DNA from 3 places in the Rhizobium sp. LjRoot30 genome. Region 3 is predicted to be linked to each of the others. Evidence: predicted binding sites of a transcription regulator. Region 3 holds the regulator's gene; each other region holds the start of a gene.
The links. The regulator LexA, encoded in region 3, represses DNA repair genes until DNA is damaged. The targets are predictions, from matches to a motif close to TGTTCNNNNTGTGTTCNG.
Positions count from the first base shown of each region.

Region 1: a site for LexA is predicted at 2,226-2,243, ahead of ACSQ3I_RS20240 (ATP-dependent helicase). Genes of this name have one in related genera too.
Region 2: a site for LexA is predicted at 1,885-1,902, ahead of dnaE (DNA polymerase III subunit alpha). Genes of this name have one in related genera too.

Region 1 is NZ_CAXUSG020000011.1:3,079-8,113, forward strand. Features, by position in the region: gene ctaD (cytochrome c oxidase subunit I) at 1-449, opposite strand, end outside; gene coxB (cytochrome c oxidase subunit II) at 446-1,504, opposite strand; gene ACSQ3I_RS20235 (cytochrome b) at 1,653-2,198, shown strand; gene ACSQ3I_RS20240 (ATP-dependent helicase) at 2,310-4,376, shown strand; gene ACSQ3I_RS20245 (PRC-barrel domain-containing protein) at 4,481-4,777, shown strand; gene ACSQ3I_RS20250 (hypothetical protein) at 4,817-5,035, shown strand, end outside.
Region 2 is NZ_CAXUSG020000005.1:29,627-34,661, forward strand. Features, by position in the region: gene ACSQ3I_RS11865 (lipoprotein-releasing ABC transporter permease subunit) at 1-458, shown strand, start outside; gene ACSQ3I_RS11870 (ABC transporter ATP-binding protein) at 474-1,157, shown strand; gene ACSQ3I_RS11875 (hypothetical protein) at 1,179-1,763, opposite strand; gene dnaE (DNA polymerase III subunit alpha) at 2,126-5,035, shown strand, end outside.
Region 3 is NZ_CAXUSG020000005.1:279,091-284,125, reverse strand. Features, by position in the region: gene ACSQ3I_RS13215 (formylglycine-generating enzyme family protein) at 1-98, shown strand, start outside; gene ACSQ3I_RS13210 (DUF389 domain-containing protein) at 109-1,248, shown strand; gene lexA (transcriptional repressor LexA) at 1,356-2,084, shown strand; gene ACSQ3I_RS13200 (ComEC/Rec2 family competence protein) at 2,078-4,387, opposite strand; gene gltA (citrate synthase) at 4,818-5,035, shown strand, end outside.

The sequences.
Region 1 (5,035 bases), on a different contig from region 3:
AACCAGCCCGCATTGGGGGCGGCATTGAAGAAGATCGAACCGCAGACGAAGACGCCGCCGATCAGAAAGCTCCAGAAACCGAAAGCGCCAAGCCTTGGAAACGGCAACTCCCTTGCGCCAAGCATGGAGGGCAGGAGAAAAATTGCCACGGCCTCGAAGATCGGCACGGCGAACAAGAACATCATCACCGTGCCATGCAAGGTGTAGACCTGGTTGTAGAATTCGGCGGACAGCAGGTCGTTTTCAGGAACGGCGAGTTGCGCGCGCACCAGAAGCCCGAGAAGACCGGCAAACAGCATGAAGGCGAAGGCAGTCGAACCGTACCACAAGCCGACCTGCGTGTTGTTGACGGACGTCCAGTAACGCCAACCGCTCGGATTTTCCCAGACCGCTCGAAGCTGCGCTTCTTCGGCCGCCTTGTCGGATGGAGGTGTTGGCGCGGAACTCATTTCAGCCCTCCCAGCCAGGCAGCGATACTGGAGAGATCATCCCTGGAAAGTTTTGGATAGGCCGGCATATGGCTCCCGGGCTTGACCGAACTGGAATAGCTTATGAAGCGGGCCAGATTTCCGTCCTCATTCTTCAGTTGACCGGCGCCGATTGTCAGTCGTGAGCCGATATGGGAAAGATCCGGTCCGGAAGCGCCACGCGCCTCGGTGCCATCGACCCGGTGACAGTCGCCACAGCCCTCGCGCAAGAACGCTTTTCGGCCGGCTTCGGCTGCGGATATTCCCGCTGAAGCCAATAGGCGCTGGTCGAGCCATGCTTCGAATTCGGCGACCTCCATCGCCAGAGCCGGGAACGCCATCAGCGCATGCGACGTGCCGCAAAATTCGGCGCATTGACCGCGGTAGATGCCCGGACGCGTGGCAAGCAGAGACAGACGGTTCACCCGCCCGGGAACAAGATCCATCTTTCCACCAAGAGCCGGTATCCAGAAGGAATGAATCATGTCTGCGCTGGCAAGCGCAAACTCCACCCGTTTGCCAACGGGAATCCTGACTTCGTTTGCGGATATGACCTGGGTGCCGTCCGCGCGGTGATAGACCACATGCCACCAGAATTGATGCCCGACCACCTCGATGCGCAGGTCCGGGTTCTCCTGCCGGGTAAACGGCCTCAACGACGGCATCAGCCAAAGTGCGTAGGCCAAAAGCGCGGTGAGAACGACGGCGGGAAATATCGCCCCGCCCCAGAGGATAACCCGACCGGCCGCCTGTTCCGATATGGTTTTACGCTTCCAGCGTGCAGCATAGAGTGACAGTGCGACAACGATGGCCCAGGCCATCGACCCGCCCGCCACCATCACCCAGAACAGGATGGCGACCTGTGACGCTTCTTCACCGGCGGGGTCGAGAGCCGACTGACTGCCACTGCAAGACGCCAATGCCGGACAGAGAGCAAGCAATAGCGAAAAGGCTTGTAGCCTTTCCAATCCTGTTTTCGACCGGTGCTTGGCCGGAGCCTCCCGCGTGCCAATAATGGCTCTCTCCGCTTCTTTCAAATGAGGTGATGCGCCTCTGCTTTGTCAGAGGGCTTATCTAGCGCAGCGAGTGGTGACCTCTAGTGTAAACATCACGAATGTTGCCGGACGGCGGGTTTGGGAACCGTGTCTTAGACGCGGCGTTATCATCTCAACGCGATCCCGAAAAATGGAAGACGTGATCATGGCGGAGAAAGTGACCGGTTATTCAGCCACCCAGATCGCTCTCCATTGGGCTGTCGTCGTGCTCGTCACATTCCAGTTCCTGGCGCACAACGCCATCGAGGTTTCCTGGACATCGTACGTCAATGACGAATTACCGCCTCGGGGAAATGCAGTTCTCGCTTACATGCATGTGACCGCAGGCCTGCTCATACTCGGTCTCGCTTTGTGCCGTCTTTATTTGCGAATAACGCGCGGCGCACCCGCACCGCCACAGAATGAGCCGCGATTTTTCAAGCTTATATCGGAAGGTGTCCACGGCATGATCTATCTGCTCCTCCTGGCCCTCCCGGCTTCGGGGGCGGTTGCGTGGTTCATGGGTGTCCGGCCGGCTGCGGAGATCCATGGCTTGCTGGAAAAACTACTGCTGTTTCTCATCGCCGCGCATATCGCCGGCGCACTCTTTCAGCATCTCGTCCGCCGGTCCGATGTCATGATGCGCATGTTCGAACCGGAACACTCTTCCAAGCCTGCCTGGAAAAAATCAGCTTAGGCCTTTTCACCCTTGCAAGCCGTGATATGTTCGATTTTTGTTCCGATTCTCTTCTCGATCCAATGACACCTGCCGTGCCAGGCCACGGTTTTCGCACGAGCATAAGTTCCCATGACGATAGCCTATCTGGAGAAACTCAATGAACGACAGCGAGAAGCGGTCGAACATGGGGTTGGTCTTGCCGGTGGAATTATTGGCGGGCCGTTGCTCATTATTGCCGGCGCCGGGTCAGGCAAGACGAATACGCTTGCGCATCGGGTGGCGCATTTGATCGTCAATGGCGCCGACCCCAGGCGGATTTTGCTGATGACCTTCTCGCGAAGGGCATCGACAGAGATGGCACGTCGGGTCCAGCGCATCTGCAGGAAGGTTATGGGCGAAAGCTCGGCCGTCATGACGGACGCCCTGTCCTGGTTGGGGACGTTTCATGGGATCGGGGCGCGTCTGCTTCGCATGTATTCCGAGCAGATCGGCTTGAACACGGACTTTACGATCCACGATCGTGAAGACAGCGCCGACTTGATGAATCTGGTGCGGCACGAGCTTGGCCTATCCAAGACCGATAGCCGCTTTCCGACAAAAGGCACCTGCCTTGCTATCTACTCCCGCGCGGTCAATGCAGAATGCTCCATCCATGACGCCCTGAAGACCGCTTTCCCCTGGGTCGCGGGGTGGGAGGAACAGCTCAAAAGCCTTTTTGCCAGCTATGTCGAAGCCAAACAGGCGCAGAGCGTTCTCGATTACGACGATCTTCTGCTTTACTGGTCGCAGATGGTCTCCGTACCGGAGTTTGCCCATGAGATCGGCAGTCGCTTCGACCACATTCTGGTCGACGAGTACCAGGATACAAACCACCTTCAGGCGTCGATATTGTCGGCATTGAAACCAGAGGGACGTGGCCTCACTGTAGTTGGCGACGATGCTCAGTCGATCTACTCGTTCCGGGCTGCGACAGTTCGCAATATTCTGGATTTTCCGAAGCAATTCTCTCCAAAGCTGGCAGACATCATCACGCTGGACCAGAACTACCGCTCGACCCAGCCGATTCTTGCCGCCGCGAATGGCGTCATCGATCTTGCCCGGGAGCGCTTTACCAAAAACTTATGGACCGAGCGAAAATCAGAGCAGCGGCCGCTCCTCGTCACGGTGAAAGACGAGAAGGATCAAGCCGCCTATATCGTGGAGCAGGTTCTCGCCAACCGCGAAGTCGGGATCACTTTGAAGAACCAGGCCGTGCTGTTCCGATCTTCCAATCACAGCGGAACGCTGGAAGTGGAATTGACACGGCACAATATCCCCTTCGTTAAATTCGGCGGATTGAAGTTTCTGGATAGTGCCCATGTGAAGGACCTGCTTGCCGTTCTGCGGTTCGCCCAGAATCCCCGCGATCGGGTCGCCGGATTCCGTCTGCTGCAAATGTTGCCCGGGGTCGGGCCGCAGACGGCGGGCAAGATCCTCGATGCCATAGCGAATGATCCTGAACCTTTGCTGTCCCTGCAGGAAATTCCGCCGCCAGCCAAGACGGGCGAGCAATGGATGGGTCTTGTCAGCCTGCTTGCCGGATTGCGGAAAGGTGGCGAATGGCCCGGCGACATCGCAGCGGCGCGGATATGGTATGAGCCTTATCTCGATCGTATTCATGAAGATCCGGAAACGCGCAAGGCCGATCTTCTCCACCTCGAACAGATTGCAGCCGGTTACGCGAACCGTGAGCGGTTTTTAACCGAGCTCACCCTCGATCCGCCTGACGCCACGAGCGATCAGGCGGGAATACCTTTGCTTGACGAGGACTATCTCATTCTCTCGACCATCCATTCGGCAAAGGGGCAGGAATGGCGCTCTGTCTTCATGCTGAACGTGGTTGATGGATGCATCCCTTCCGATCTCGGTGTCGGCTCCACCGCCGAACTCGAGGAGGAGCGGCGATTGCTCTACGTCGGAATGACAAGGGCACGCGACCAACTGACACTGATGACCCCGCAAAGATTCTTTACCCATGGACAGAACGCGCAAGGAGACCGCCACGTCTACGCATCCCGGACGCGATTCATCCCTGTCACTTTGTTGCAATTTTTCGAGACGGCGAGCTGGCCCAAAGTCGCTGCGGCCGTATCCGAACGAAGTACCCATCAGATTCGGATCGACGTGGCGGCGCGTATGCGATCGATGTGGAAATAGAGGCTCGCTGCCGTTGTAGAGCAGACACCGAGGCTCACTCATTCGGGAACAGAGTGCCCGCTGCGGAGTTCCTTCAATCCAACCTATAAAAAGGAGGATCGCAGATGGATCACACCAATCACGTACGGCTGACGACCGCAGAACTGACGCCCGCTATTCTCGAAGGCGCAACTGTCTATGGCGCCGACGATCACAAGGTCGGGACTGTCGACCATGTTCACGGCATGGGTACGGGCAGCACCGCGATTATCGATGTCGGTGGTTTTCTCGGCATCGGCGCGAAGCCGGTTGCCGTTCCCCTTACAGATCTCGACTTCATGCGGGACGAAGACGGCGATGTGCACGCCGTCACGGCCTGGACCAAGGACCAGCTCAAAAACATGCCGGAGCATCGTCACTGAATTCTAAAAGCCCGGCCATCGCAGGCTGTGTGGAAACTGATGGAGGCTCCGGTATTTCCGGGGCCTCTTTGGTTTCAGGCGATGGCGGTTTTGATGTTGGCGGCTCTCATGATGTTGTATGTGAGGATGGAAAGAGCCATTTCGGTTCTGGTTCCTTTCAGGCTCCTGGTCAGGAAGCGCCCGCCGGCTGTCATTCGCTTGATGCTCGGTGAGCGTGTCCGCGAAATCTGGCCGCAGATCGCGATCATTTTTGCAACG
Region 2 (5,035 bases), 250 kb from region 3:
CCGCCTTGCAGGTGGAGCGCAACGTCATGTTCATGATCCTGACGCTGATCGTGCTGGTGGCGGCGCTCAACATCATCTCCGGCCTGATCATGCTGGTGAAGGACAAAGGCAGCGATATCGCCATCCTGCGCACCATGGGAGCCACCTCCGGCTCGATCATGCGGATCTTCTTCATGACGGGGGCCGCCATCGGCATCGCCGGCACGCTGGCCGGCGTCCTGCTCGGCGTCATCGTCTGTCTCAACATCGAATCGATCCGGCAGTTCTTCTCGTGGATTTCCGGCACGGTGCTGTTCGACCCGGAACTCTATTTCCTCAGCCAGCTTCCCGCCGATATGAATGTCGGCGAAACGGTCTCTGTGGTGATCATGGCGCTGACCCTGTCGTTCCTCGCCACGATCGTTCCCGCCTGGCGCGCTTCACGGCTCGATCCCGTGCAGGCGCTGCGTTACGAATAAGGACGACACGCATACATGAAACGCAAAATCGCACTGCAGCTATCCGGGGTCGAGCGCCATTATGGCCAGGGCGACACGGTTCTGTCGATTCTCAAGGGCGCGGATTTCACGCTGCATTCCGGCGAGATCGTCGCCCTGGTGGCGCCATCCGGCACCGGCAAGTCGACGCTGCTGCACGTCGCCGGGCTGCTGGAGCATCCGGATAAGGGCGACGTCTTCATCAACGGCAAGAGCTGCAACAATCTCTCCGACGAGCAACGCACCGCGATCCGGCGTTCGGAAATCGGCTTCGTCTACCAGTTCCATCACCTGCTGCCGGAATTTTCGGCGCTGGAAAACATCATGATGCCGCAGCTGATCGGCGGTCTGCCCTGGAACGAAACCCGCGAGCGCGCCAGCCAACTGCTCGACTACATGCGCATCGGCCACCGCGCCTCCCATCGCCCGGCGGAGCTTTCCGGCGGCGAGCAGCAGCGCGTGGCGATTGCCCGTGCCGTTGCCAATGCGCCGCTGGTGCTGCTGGCCGACGAGCCGACGGGCAATCTCGACCCCGAGACTGCCCACTACGTCTTCGACGCGCTGGAGGCGCTGGTGCGCCAATCCGGCCTGGCCGCCGTCATCGCCACGCACAATCTCGACCTTGCCCGCCGCATGGATCGTCGCGTGACGATCAGCGACGGCAAGGTACACGAACTCTGATCCTGCGATTTCCCTTGCGGTTCAATCGTTACCGCAGGGGCCACGGTCCTTGGTGTCGTCCCAATTCTGAATGGTGATGAACTTCGGTTCGACGCGCAATTCCTTGTCGTTCACCTTCGCCTTGCCCGTCAGCACGTTGTAATCGCAATTCGTTCCGGCATCCGGATCGAGCGTGTCGTAATCGTTGTATGTATAGCCGGCGACGACGAAATCGCCGTTGCGATAAGCGAGCGTCATCTGCTGTTCCCAGCGGTTGCGGCCGATACCGCTGTTTTGCGAATGCACGGCGAGCGAGCCGTTCGGCAGAGCGGTCAGCGACGGGTCCTGCCCGAACATGCCTTCTAGGCTGCTGTTGCCCCAGATCTTGCCCGGCGCCTCGGCCACGAGCTTGAGCAGAGGATGATCCTTGTCGCGGACATAGATATAGATGCCGATCATGTCCTCGCCTTCCGGCGGCGCCACAAGGAGTGCGAGATCGGACTGGTCGTCCTTATTCCAGTCGCCAGTCACGGCATCGATGATGCGCTCCGGAGCGATCGGTTCTGCGGCGAAAGCGACGGAAGCGCAGGTGGCAACCGCCAGGGCGGCGAGCAAGGCTCGGATCATTCTCGTACTCCTCTTTTTCGACTGTGTTTTCATAGCCAAAGCCTGGGGAAGGGTCCAGCATCCGCGTGACGGGAGAATAGCGGGGAACGGCTCAAAATTGGGATTGACACGTGAACCAAAAGAGAACAAAATAAAAACATAAGAGGTAAGGAGAGGTGCAATGACTGATTTTATTCGTGATATCGCTGCCTTCGCTTCCATCGTGACGTTTATCGCCAGCCTGTCCGTCATCATGATGGCGATGTGAGATTATTCCCTAAGCCTGCCATAAATCTCTGCAGAACCTTTTGGCCTTACTGGACTCTGTTGCCGGGCAGGCCGACAATCGAGCTTGATTCAGCTGAGTGATTGGAAGGCATGCGATGGGTACGGTAGAGGCTATCTCGGGCGGCAATGGCGAAAACCGGGGTCCACTGCAATTTGTCCACCTCCGGGTTCATTCTGCCTATTCGTTGCTTGAGGGGGCGCTGCCCCTCAAGAAGATCCTGAGCAAGGCTGCCGCCGATGGACAGCCGGCCATCGCCGTTACCGACACCAACAATCTGTTCGTCGCGCTGGAGTTTTCCGAAAAGGCAGTCAGCGAGGGCTTGCAGCCAATCATCGGCTGCCAGGTCTCGATCGACATGGAAGACGGTCAGGAGACCGACAAGCGCGGGCTGCAATCGTTCGTCAAGCTGCCATCCATTGTGTTGCTGGCCGCCAATGCGAAGGGGTATGAAAATCTGGTCGATCTCGTCAGCCGTGCCTATCTCGGCGGTGAGGGCAACGGCTCCGTCAATATCCGTCTGTCCTGGTTGCAGGAAGGGAACACCGACGGGTTGATCGTGCTCACCGGTGGTGTCGGCGGTCCGGTCGATATGGCCTCGAAGGAGGGGCAGGCGGCAATGGCCGAACAGCGTCTCTTGACGCTGAAGGGGCTTTTCGGCGACCGGCTTTACATCGAGTTGCAGCGGCACGGCAGCTACGACCGGCGACATGAGGCGAGGATGATCGACCTCGCTTATGCCCATGACGTGCCGCTGGTGGCCACCAACGAAGCATTTTTCCCATCTCCGGACGATTTCGATGCCCATGACGCGCTGATGGCGGTGGCACACAATGCAATCGTCTCCGACGATAGCCGGTTCCGCCTGACGCCGGACCACTATCTGAAAAGCCGGGCAGATATGGCCAGGCTGTTTGCGGATCTGCCGGAGGCTTTGGAAAACACGGTCGAGATCGCCCGGCGTTGTTCCTTCGTGCTGAAGACCCGCAAGCCGATCCTGCCGCGCTTTACCAGCACGGCTGCAAGCGATGCGGAAGAAGCCGAACGCGCCGAGGCGGGGGAGTTGCGCCGGCAGGCCGAAGAAGGACTGGATCAGAGGCTGGCGACCCTCGGCCTGGCGGAGGGATACGACGAAAAGGAATATCGCGAACGCTTGCAGTTCGAACTCGGCGTCATCGAGCGCATGAAGTTTCCGGGCTACTTCCTGATCGTTGCCGACTTCATCAAATGGGCCAAGCTGCAGGACATCCCGGTCGGCCCGGGTCGTGGTTCGGGTGCCGGTTCTCTCGTTGCTTATGCATTGACGATTACCGACGTCGATCCGTTGCGGTTCTCGCTGCTGTTCGAACGTTTCCTCAATCCGGACCGCGTGTCGATGCCGGACTTCGATATCGACTTCTGCCAGGACAGGCGCGAAGAAGTCATCCGCTACGTGCAGCAGAAATACGGCCGCGAGCAGGTGGCACAGATCATCACCTTCGGTTCGCTGCAGGCGCGTGCGGCGCTGCGCGACGTCGGCCGCGTGCTGGAAATGCCTTATGGCCAGGTCGACAAGATCTGCAAGCTCGTGCCCAACAACCCGGCCAATCCGACCCCGCTGCACAAGGCGATCGAGGAAGAGCCGAAACTGCGCGAGGAGGCGGAGAAGGAGCCGGTCGTCGCCCGCCTGCTCGACATCGCCCAGAAGATCGAGGGCCTGTATCGTCACGCCTCGACGCATGCCGCCGGCATCGTCATCGGCGATCGGCCGCTGTCGAAGCTGGTACCGATGTATCGCGATCCGCGTTCGGACATGCCGGTTACCCAGTTCAACATGAAGTGGGTCGAGCAGGCCGGCCTGGTGAAGTTCGACTTCCTCGGCCTCAAGACGCTGACCGTGCTGAAGACCGGCGTCGATTTCATTGCCAAGCGTGGTGAGGAGGTCAAACTCGAAAGCCTGCCGCTGGATGATGCAAAAACCTACGAGATGATGTCGCGCGGCGAAACGGTCGGCATCTTCCAGGTGGAAAGTGCCGGCATGCGCAAGGCGCTGATCGGCATGCGCCCGGACTGCATCGAGGACATTATCGCGCTGGTGGCGCTGTATCGCCCGGGGCCGATGGAAAACATCCCGGTCTATAACGCCCGCAAGCACGGCGAGGAGGAGATCGAGAGCATCCATCCGATGATCGACCACCTGCTCAAGGAGACGCAGGGTGTCATCGTCTACCAGGAACAGGTGATGCAGATTGCCCAGGTGCTTTCCGGCTATTCGCTCGGCGAAGCCGATCTTCTGCGCCGCGCCATGGGCAAGAAGATCAAGGAGGAGATGGACAAGCAGCGCGAGCGTTTCGTCACCGGCGCCGTCAAGAACGGGGTGTCGAAGCCGCAATCCGACCTGATCTTCGACCTGCTGGCCAAATTCGCCAATTACGGCTTCAACAAGTCGCATGCGGCTGCCTATGCCATCGTTTCTTACCAGACGGCCTATCTCAAGGCGCATTACCCGGTGGAATTCCTCGCCGCGTCGATGACCTACGATATGTCGAACACCGACAAGCTCAACGATTTCCGGCAGGATGCCAAGCGGCTGGGCATCAAGGTCGTGCCGCCATCGGTGCAGACCTCCTTCCGGATGTTCGAGACCGGCGATAACTGCATCTTCTATTCGCTCGCCGCCATCAAGGGTGTCGGCGAGGCTGCCGTCGAGCACATCGTTGCGGTGCGCGGCGACAAGCCGTTCGCCAGCATCGAGGAATTCTGCCTGCGCATCGATCCGAAGCAGGTGAACCGCCGGGTGTTCGAAAGCCTCATCTCGGCCGGTGCCTTCGATTGTTTCGGCCGCGACCGCGCCGAGATGATCGCCGGGCTTGATCGCATCATCGGTTATGCCCTGCGGGCGCAGGAAAACAAGACGAGCGGCCAGTCGGACATGTTCGGCTCAGGGGCTGCGACCGGGCCGGAAATCATCACTTTCCCGACGTTCGCGCCATGGCTGGCCTCCGAAAAGATGCACCGCGAATTCCAG
Region 3 (5,035 bases):
CGAACTATTGCCAGCGCTACCGGCCGGCCGCACGCCATGCTGAAACGGAGGATACATCGACAAGTCATGTCGGTTTCCGTTGCGTGAAGCGGATGTAGAAACGGCCGTTTGCTCGATACGAGCCTGTCGAAACCGAATGTCTGTGACCCTTACAAACCATCCCGAGAACGATCTGCCATGGCCAACCAAATGTACGGAAGCGTCAGAGATATCCTTCGCTTTGAGGGAAGTGACACGCCTGCCTATTGGCGGCGTTTCTCCATCCTCCTGACACTTGCGGTCGTCATCGCGACGATGGGGCTCCTGCGCAATTCCGGCGCCGTGATCATCGCAGCCATGCTGGTGGCCCCGCTGATGACCCCGATCCTCGGAATAGCATCCTCGATCGTGATGGGATGGGTCGGACGCGCCAGCAAACTGCTTTTGACCGTCTGGCTGGCAGCAGGCTTGAGCGTGCTCCTTGCCTGGCTGCTCGTCTGGCTGACCGATGTGCCGAGGGGAATAGTAATTCCCAGCGAGGTCATCAGCCGAACAGACCCCGGGGCCGAGGATCTCGTCATCGCGCTTGCCGCGGGTATCGCCGGCGCTTACGTCCAGATCCGCAAATCCGAGGCGAGCCTTATACCGGGTGCGGCTATCGGAGTCTCGCTTGTTCCGCCCTTGGCCGCGGCAGGCATATTGCTCTATTTCGGCCAGCTCTCGCGCTGCTACGAGGCGCTGCTGCTTTTCGCCACGAATTTCGGTGCGATCATTCTGTCCGCCTGTATCGTCTATCTGGTCCTCGGTCCGCGTGATCTGCTGTTCAGGGCAGGCACGCGACGCATCAAATTTACGCTGGGTTTTGTCACGATCGCAGCCTTCCTCGCCATCGTCTTCTCGCAACTCTTCACTGCGACCTATTTCCGCTTCATGGAAGCCGGCGTCCAGGCGAAGCTTTCGCGCAGGATCGTCGAGTGGGCGACACCCACCCCCATCGAAATTCTGCGCATCGACATAGACGCGCATAAAAAGGTCGCGGAAGTCTGGGTCGTGGTCGATCTTCCTTCCGACGCACAATACAAGGTCGCCTCCATTTCGGACCTGCTTCCGCCGGCGCTGAAAGAGGTGCCGTTTCGAGATGCCGCGCGCGACGTACTCGGCCCCGAATACAAGGTGATCGTCCGCTACCAGACACGTCTGGCGTGGCTGGTGAACCTTGATAACGAGACGATCGAGCCGGCACCATCTACCCTGCCCGAGGGGGACTGACAGGCTCCGCCTCCCTTATTATCCATCAAAATTGGGGACTTGCAGAACACATGCCGAACAGATAGTGTCTGTTCTGGATTTGTTTCGCGATTCTGGGGATGGAAACGATGCTGACACGCAAGCAACAGGAACTTCTGCTTTTCATCCATGAGCGCATGAAGGAATCGGGTGTGCCGCCCTCTTTCGACGAGATGAAGGATGCCCTTGAACTGGCATCGAAATCAGGCATCCACCGCCTGATCACCGCCCTGGAAGAGCGCGGCTTCATCCGCCGCCTGCCCAACCGGGCGCGGGCGCTTGAGGTCATCAAATTGCCGGAGGCCTATTCCCCTGCCCCGCAGCCGCGGCGCGGCTTTTCGCCAAGCGTCATCGAAGGCAGTCTCGGCAAGCCGCAGCCTGTCGCCGCAGTCCCCTCCAAGCCTGTCAAATCGGCGGCAGACAGCAATCCTCATTCCGTTTCCGTGCCGGTGATGGGACGCATCGCCGCCGGCGTGCCGATTTCCGCGATCCAGAACAACACGCACGAAATCGTCGTTCCGGCGGAAATGATCAGTTCCGGCCAGCATTATGCCCTTGAGGTCAAGGGCGACTCGATGATCGAGGCCGGCATTCTCGACGGCGACACCGTCATCATCCGCAACGTCAACAGCGCGACGCCCGGCGATATCGTCGTGGCCCTGGTGGATGACGAAGAGGCGACGCTAAAGCGTTTTCGCCGCAAGGGCGCCTCCATTGCGCTCGAAGCGGCCAACCCGGCTTATGAAACCCGTATCTTCTCGTCCGATCGCGTCAAGGTACAGGGAAAGCTGGTCGGTCTCATCCGCCGCTATCACTGAACGATCAATGCGGCAATCGAGGCAGGCAAAGCCGCATTGAATTCACCGCTGCGCCAATCGTAACTGCGGTGACGCATCCAGGGGCGTTCGGCGTTCTCAAAGGCCGGGGCCAGGCGGGGTTGCTCGGCGGGGTTCTCAGGCAGGCTGATTTCCAGTGCGCCGGTGCGTCTCAACGTGGTCGACGTGATCAGCAATGCCCCGGAGCGGCAGGCTTCGAAACGGAGCCGTGCCGAGACGATGACAAGCGTTGCCGCATCACATGCGGCGCCGGCATATGCAGGATCATCGACCAGGGCAATCCTGCGTTCGCCGAGACGCAGGACACACCACAGTTTTGCTGCACAGGCAAAACGTCCCTCCTCGCTTTCCGCCAGCGCCTTGTGCATGGCGGTTCGTGCCTGCTTCACTTCCTCGGCTGTCAGGCGTTTTCTCTTTCCATCCTTCTCCATCGGTTTTGCGGTGTTTTCGAGCTGCTGCGGATCCCTTGGCTCGCCGATCGCGAGAGCGCGTTGCCATTGCGCAAAGATAAAATCGGGTGGGCGATCGCGATTGACGCTCCACGTCCCGTCAAGACGGGCGGAGGCAAGGCGTCCATCCTCTGCGACGATGAGATCGGCCGTACCGCGGCCATCGGCCATGAAAGCTGCAAGCGCGCCCGCCAGGATCAGGAGGCCGCCGAGATGGCGAAGCCGCGTCTGCAGCAACGTCATGACCAGAAAGCCGGCGACCGACAAGGGAAAGAATACGGGATGCAGGCGGCCGAACGCCACTTCGCCACCCCAGCCCGAAACCATCCGGGCTATTGCGATCACCAATTCCAGCCCTGCTCCCATGATCTGCAGGGGAAAGGCATCGAGGCCGAAGGGCATCAGCAACATGCCGATCAGGCCGGCCGGCATGACAACGAAGGAAATGATCGGCATGGCCGCAAGATTGGCGACCAGCCCATAGGTTGCGAGCTTGTGAAAATGCTCGATGGAAAAGATCGCCGTCGCCAGGCCACCGATCAGCGAGGTAAAGAAAACTCCGCCGAAAAAGCGAAACACCCATACCGCCGCTCGTAGGCCGGGGATTGCGGAGGCATGTTCGGTCGCCGGCCGCTCCTTCCACAAAGCATACCCCGCCACCAGAGCCAGCGTTGCTGCAAAAGACATCTGGAAACTTGCGCCCATCACTTCCGAGGGCGACATGGCGATAATGACGATGGCCGACAGCGCGACATTGCGCAGGCTGATCGAAGGGCGATCGAAGAACACCGCAATCAGCATGATCGCCATCATCAGGAAGGCCCGCTCGGCCGAAACGGCAAAACCGGAAATGAGGTAATAGGCGAACGCCGTTACCAACGCACCGAATGCGGCAATCTTCTTCACCGGATACGCCTGGGCGAACCCGGTGAAAACGCTGAGCCCGGCCCGAACACCGACAAAAAAGATACCGGCAGCAAGCGCCATGTTCAGCCCCGAAATGGCAATGATATGCGCCAGACCCGACAGCCGCAGCGCCTCGGTCGTTTCCTTCGATATTGCCCGTCGCTCGTCGGTGACGATGGCGGCAGCGAAAGCGCCTGCGTCTCCGGGAACGACGCTGCGGATCCGGTCGCCGATTGCGCTTCTGGCAGCGTAAAGCGTCAGTTCCAGGCGTTGCAGGACGCTGCCATTGCCGCCTTCGGCAACCGCTTCGGCCTCAGGCGCGCCATAAAAATAGCCGACGGCGCCGATGCCGTCGTAATAGGCGGCAAAGGCAAAATCGTTGAGACCGGGAAGTGCCGGTCCCGATGGCGGCGAGATGCGCGCCCGGCCGCGGATGCCGGCGCCGATTGCGATCGGCTCATGCCCGCTGCGGGCAAGCAGCGACACCCGATCCGGCGGGCGCTTGAGCGTCGGCTCCACTGTTGCCGTCAGCCGCACGATGTAGCGCCAGTGCCCCTCGCCGCTCGCCTCGCGCCGCTCGACGACGCCGCTGATCATGGTCGTCACCGGACTATCGAGCACGATCGTCGCACGCCGCCACGTCTCCCATTGCGCCAGCAGCATGCCGGCAAGCAGCAAGGCGATCGCGGCTGTGCCGTAATGCGCCATGCCTTGGGAAAAACGCCAACGCCAGGCCAAGCCGGCAAAAATGGCAAAACCGGTGCCGATCGCCTGAACCGGTGGATCGACGGGCAGCACGAACCAGATGACGGCCCCCACTCCCAGGCAGACGGCAGCAAGGAGGAATGCCCGGCCATGCCGCTCTTCCTCCTCCAGCATGGCGTAGCATCGGCTGCGCCAGCGCGACATGACGAAAAAAGAGGCAGGCAAGGTCCGGCGCGGCTTTGACGGTAGACGTTCCTTCCGATTTTCCCGGAAAACCGCCGGAAAATCAGCGGATTCCACCACCGGCCCACGAAGCCGCTCCTGCCTTAGAGAATCACCGTCTTCATATTCGGCGCGTGGCATTGAACTGCCAGAACTGGTGTTTCGGTGGCGGGCATCATGCAACCGAAGATAGGTTTTTGCAACCCAGATAATAAGCTTAACGTATTAATTTATCGCGTTGCGAGCAGACCGCGCCAGCGCCTTCGGCGGGCTGAAAAAAAGTCGATGCTGCAACGCCCAAAAGTTGATCATGCGGCGCACAAATTGCCTATCGGATAGCTTGGCATTAACTTCCGTATCATATAGCTACAGTGATGGACGTTAAAACATGTGACGCTTTTGAGGCGCCACACCGCCAGTTCGGAGGACCAGCATGACGGATAAAAACGCTGCATTGACGCTCGGGGAAAAATCGGTGGAACTACCGGTCAAGACCGGAACCATCGGGCCAAGCGTTCTCGACATCGGTGCGCTTTACAAGAACACCGGCTCGTTCACCTACGACCCAGGCTTCACCTCGACCGCGTCCTGTGAATCGAAGATCACCTACATCGACGGCGACGAAGGCATCCTGCTGCACCGCGGCTACCC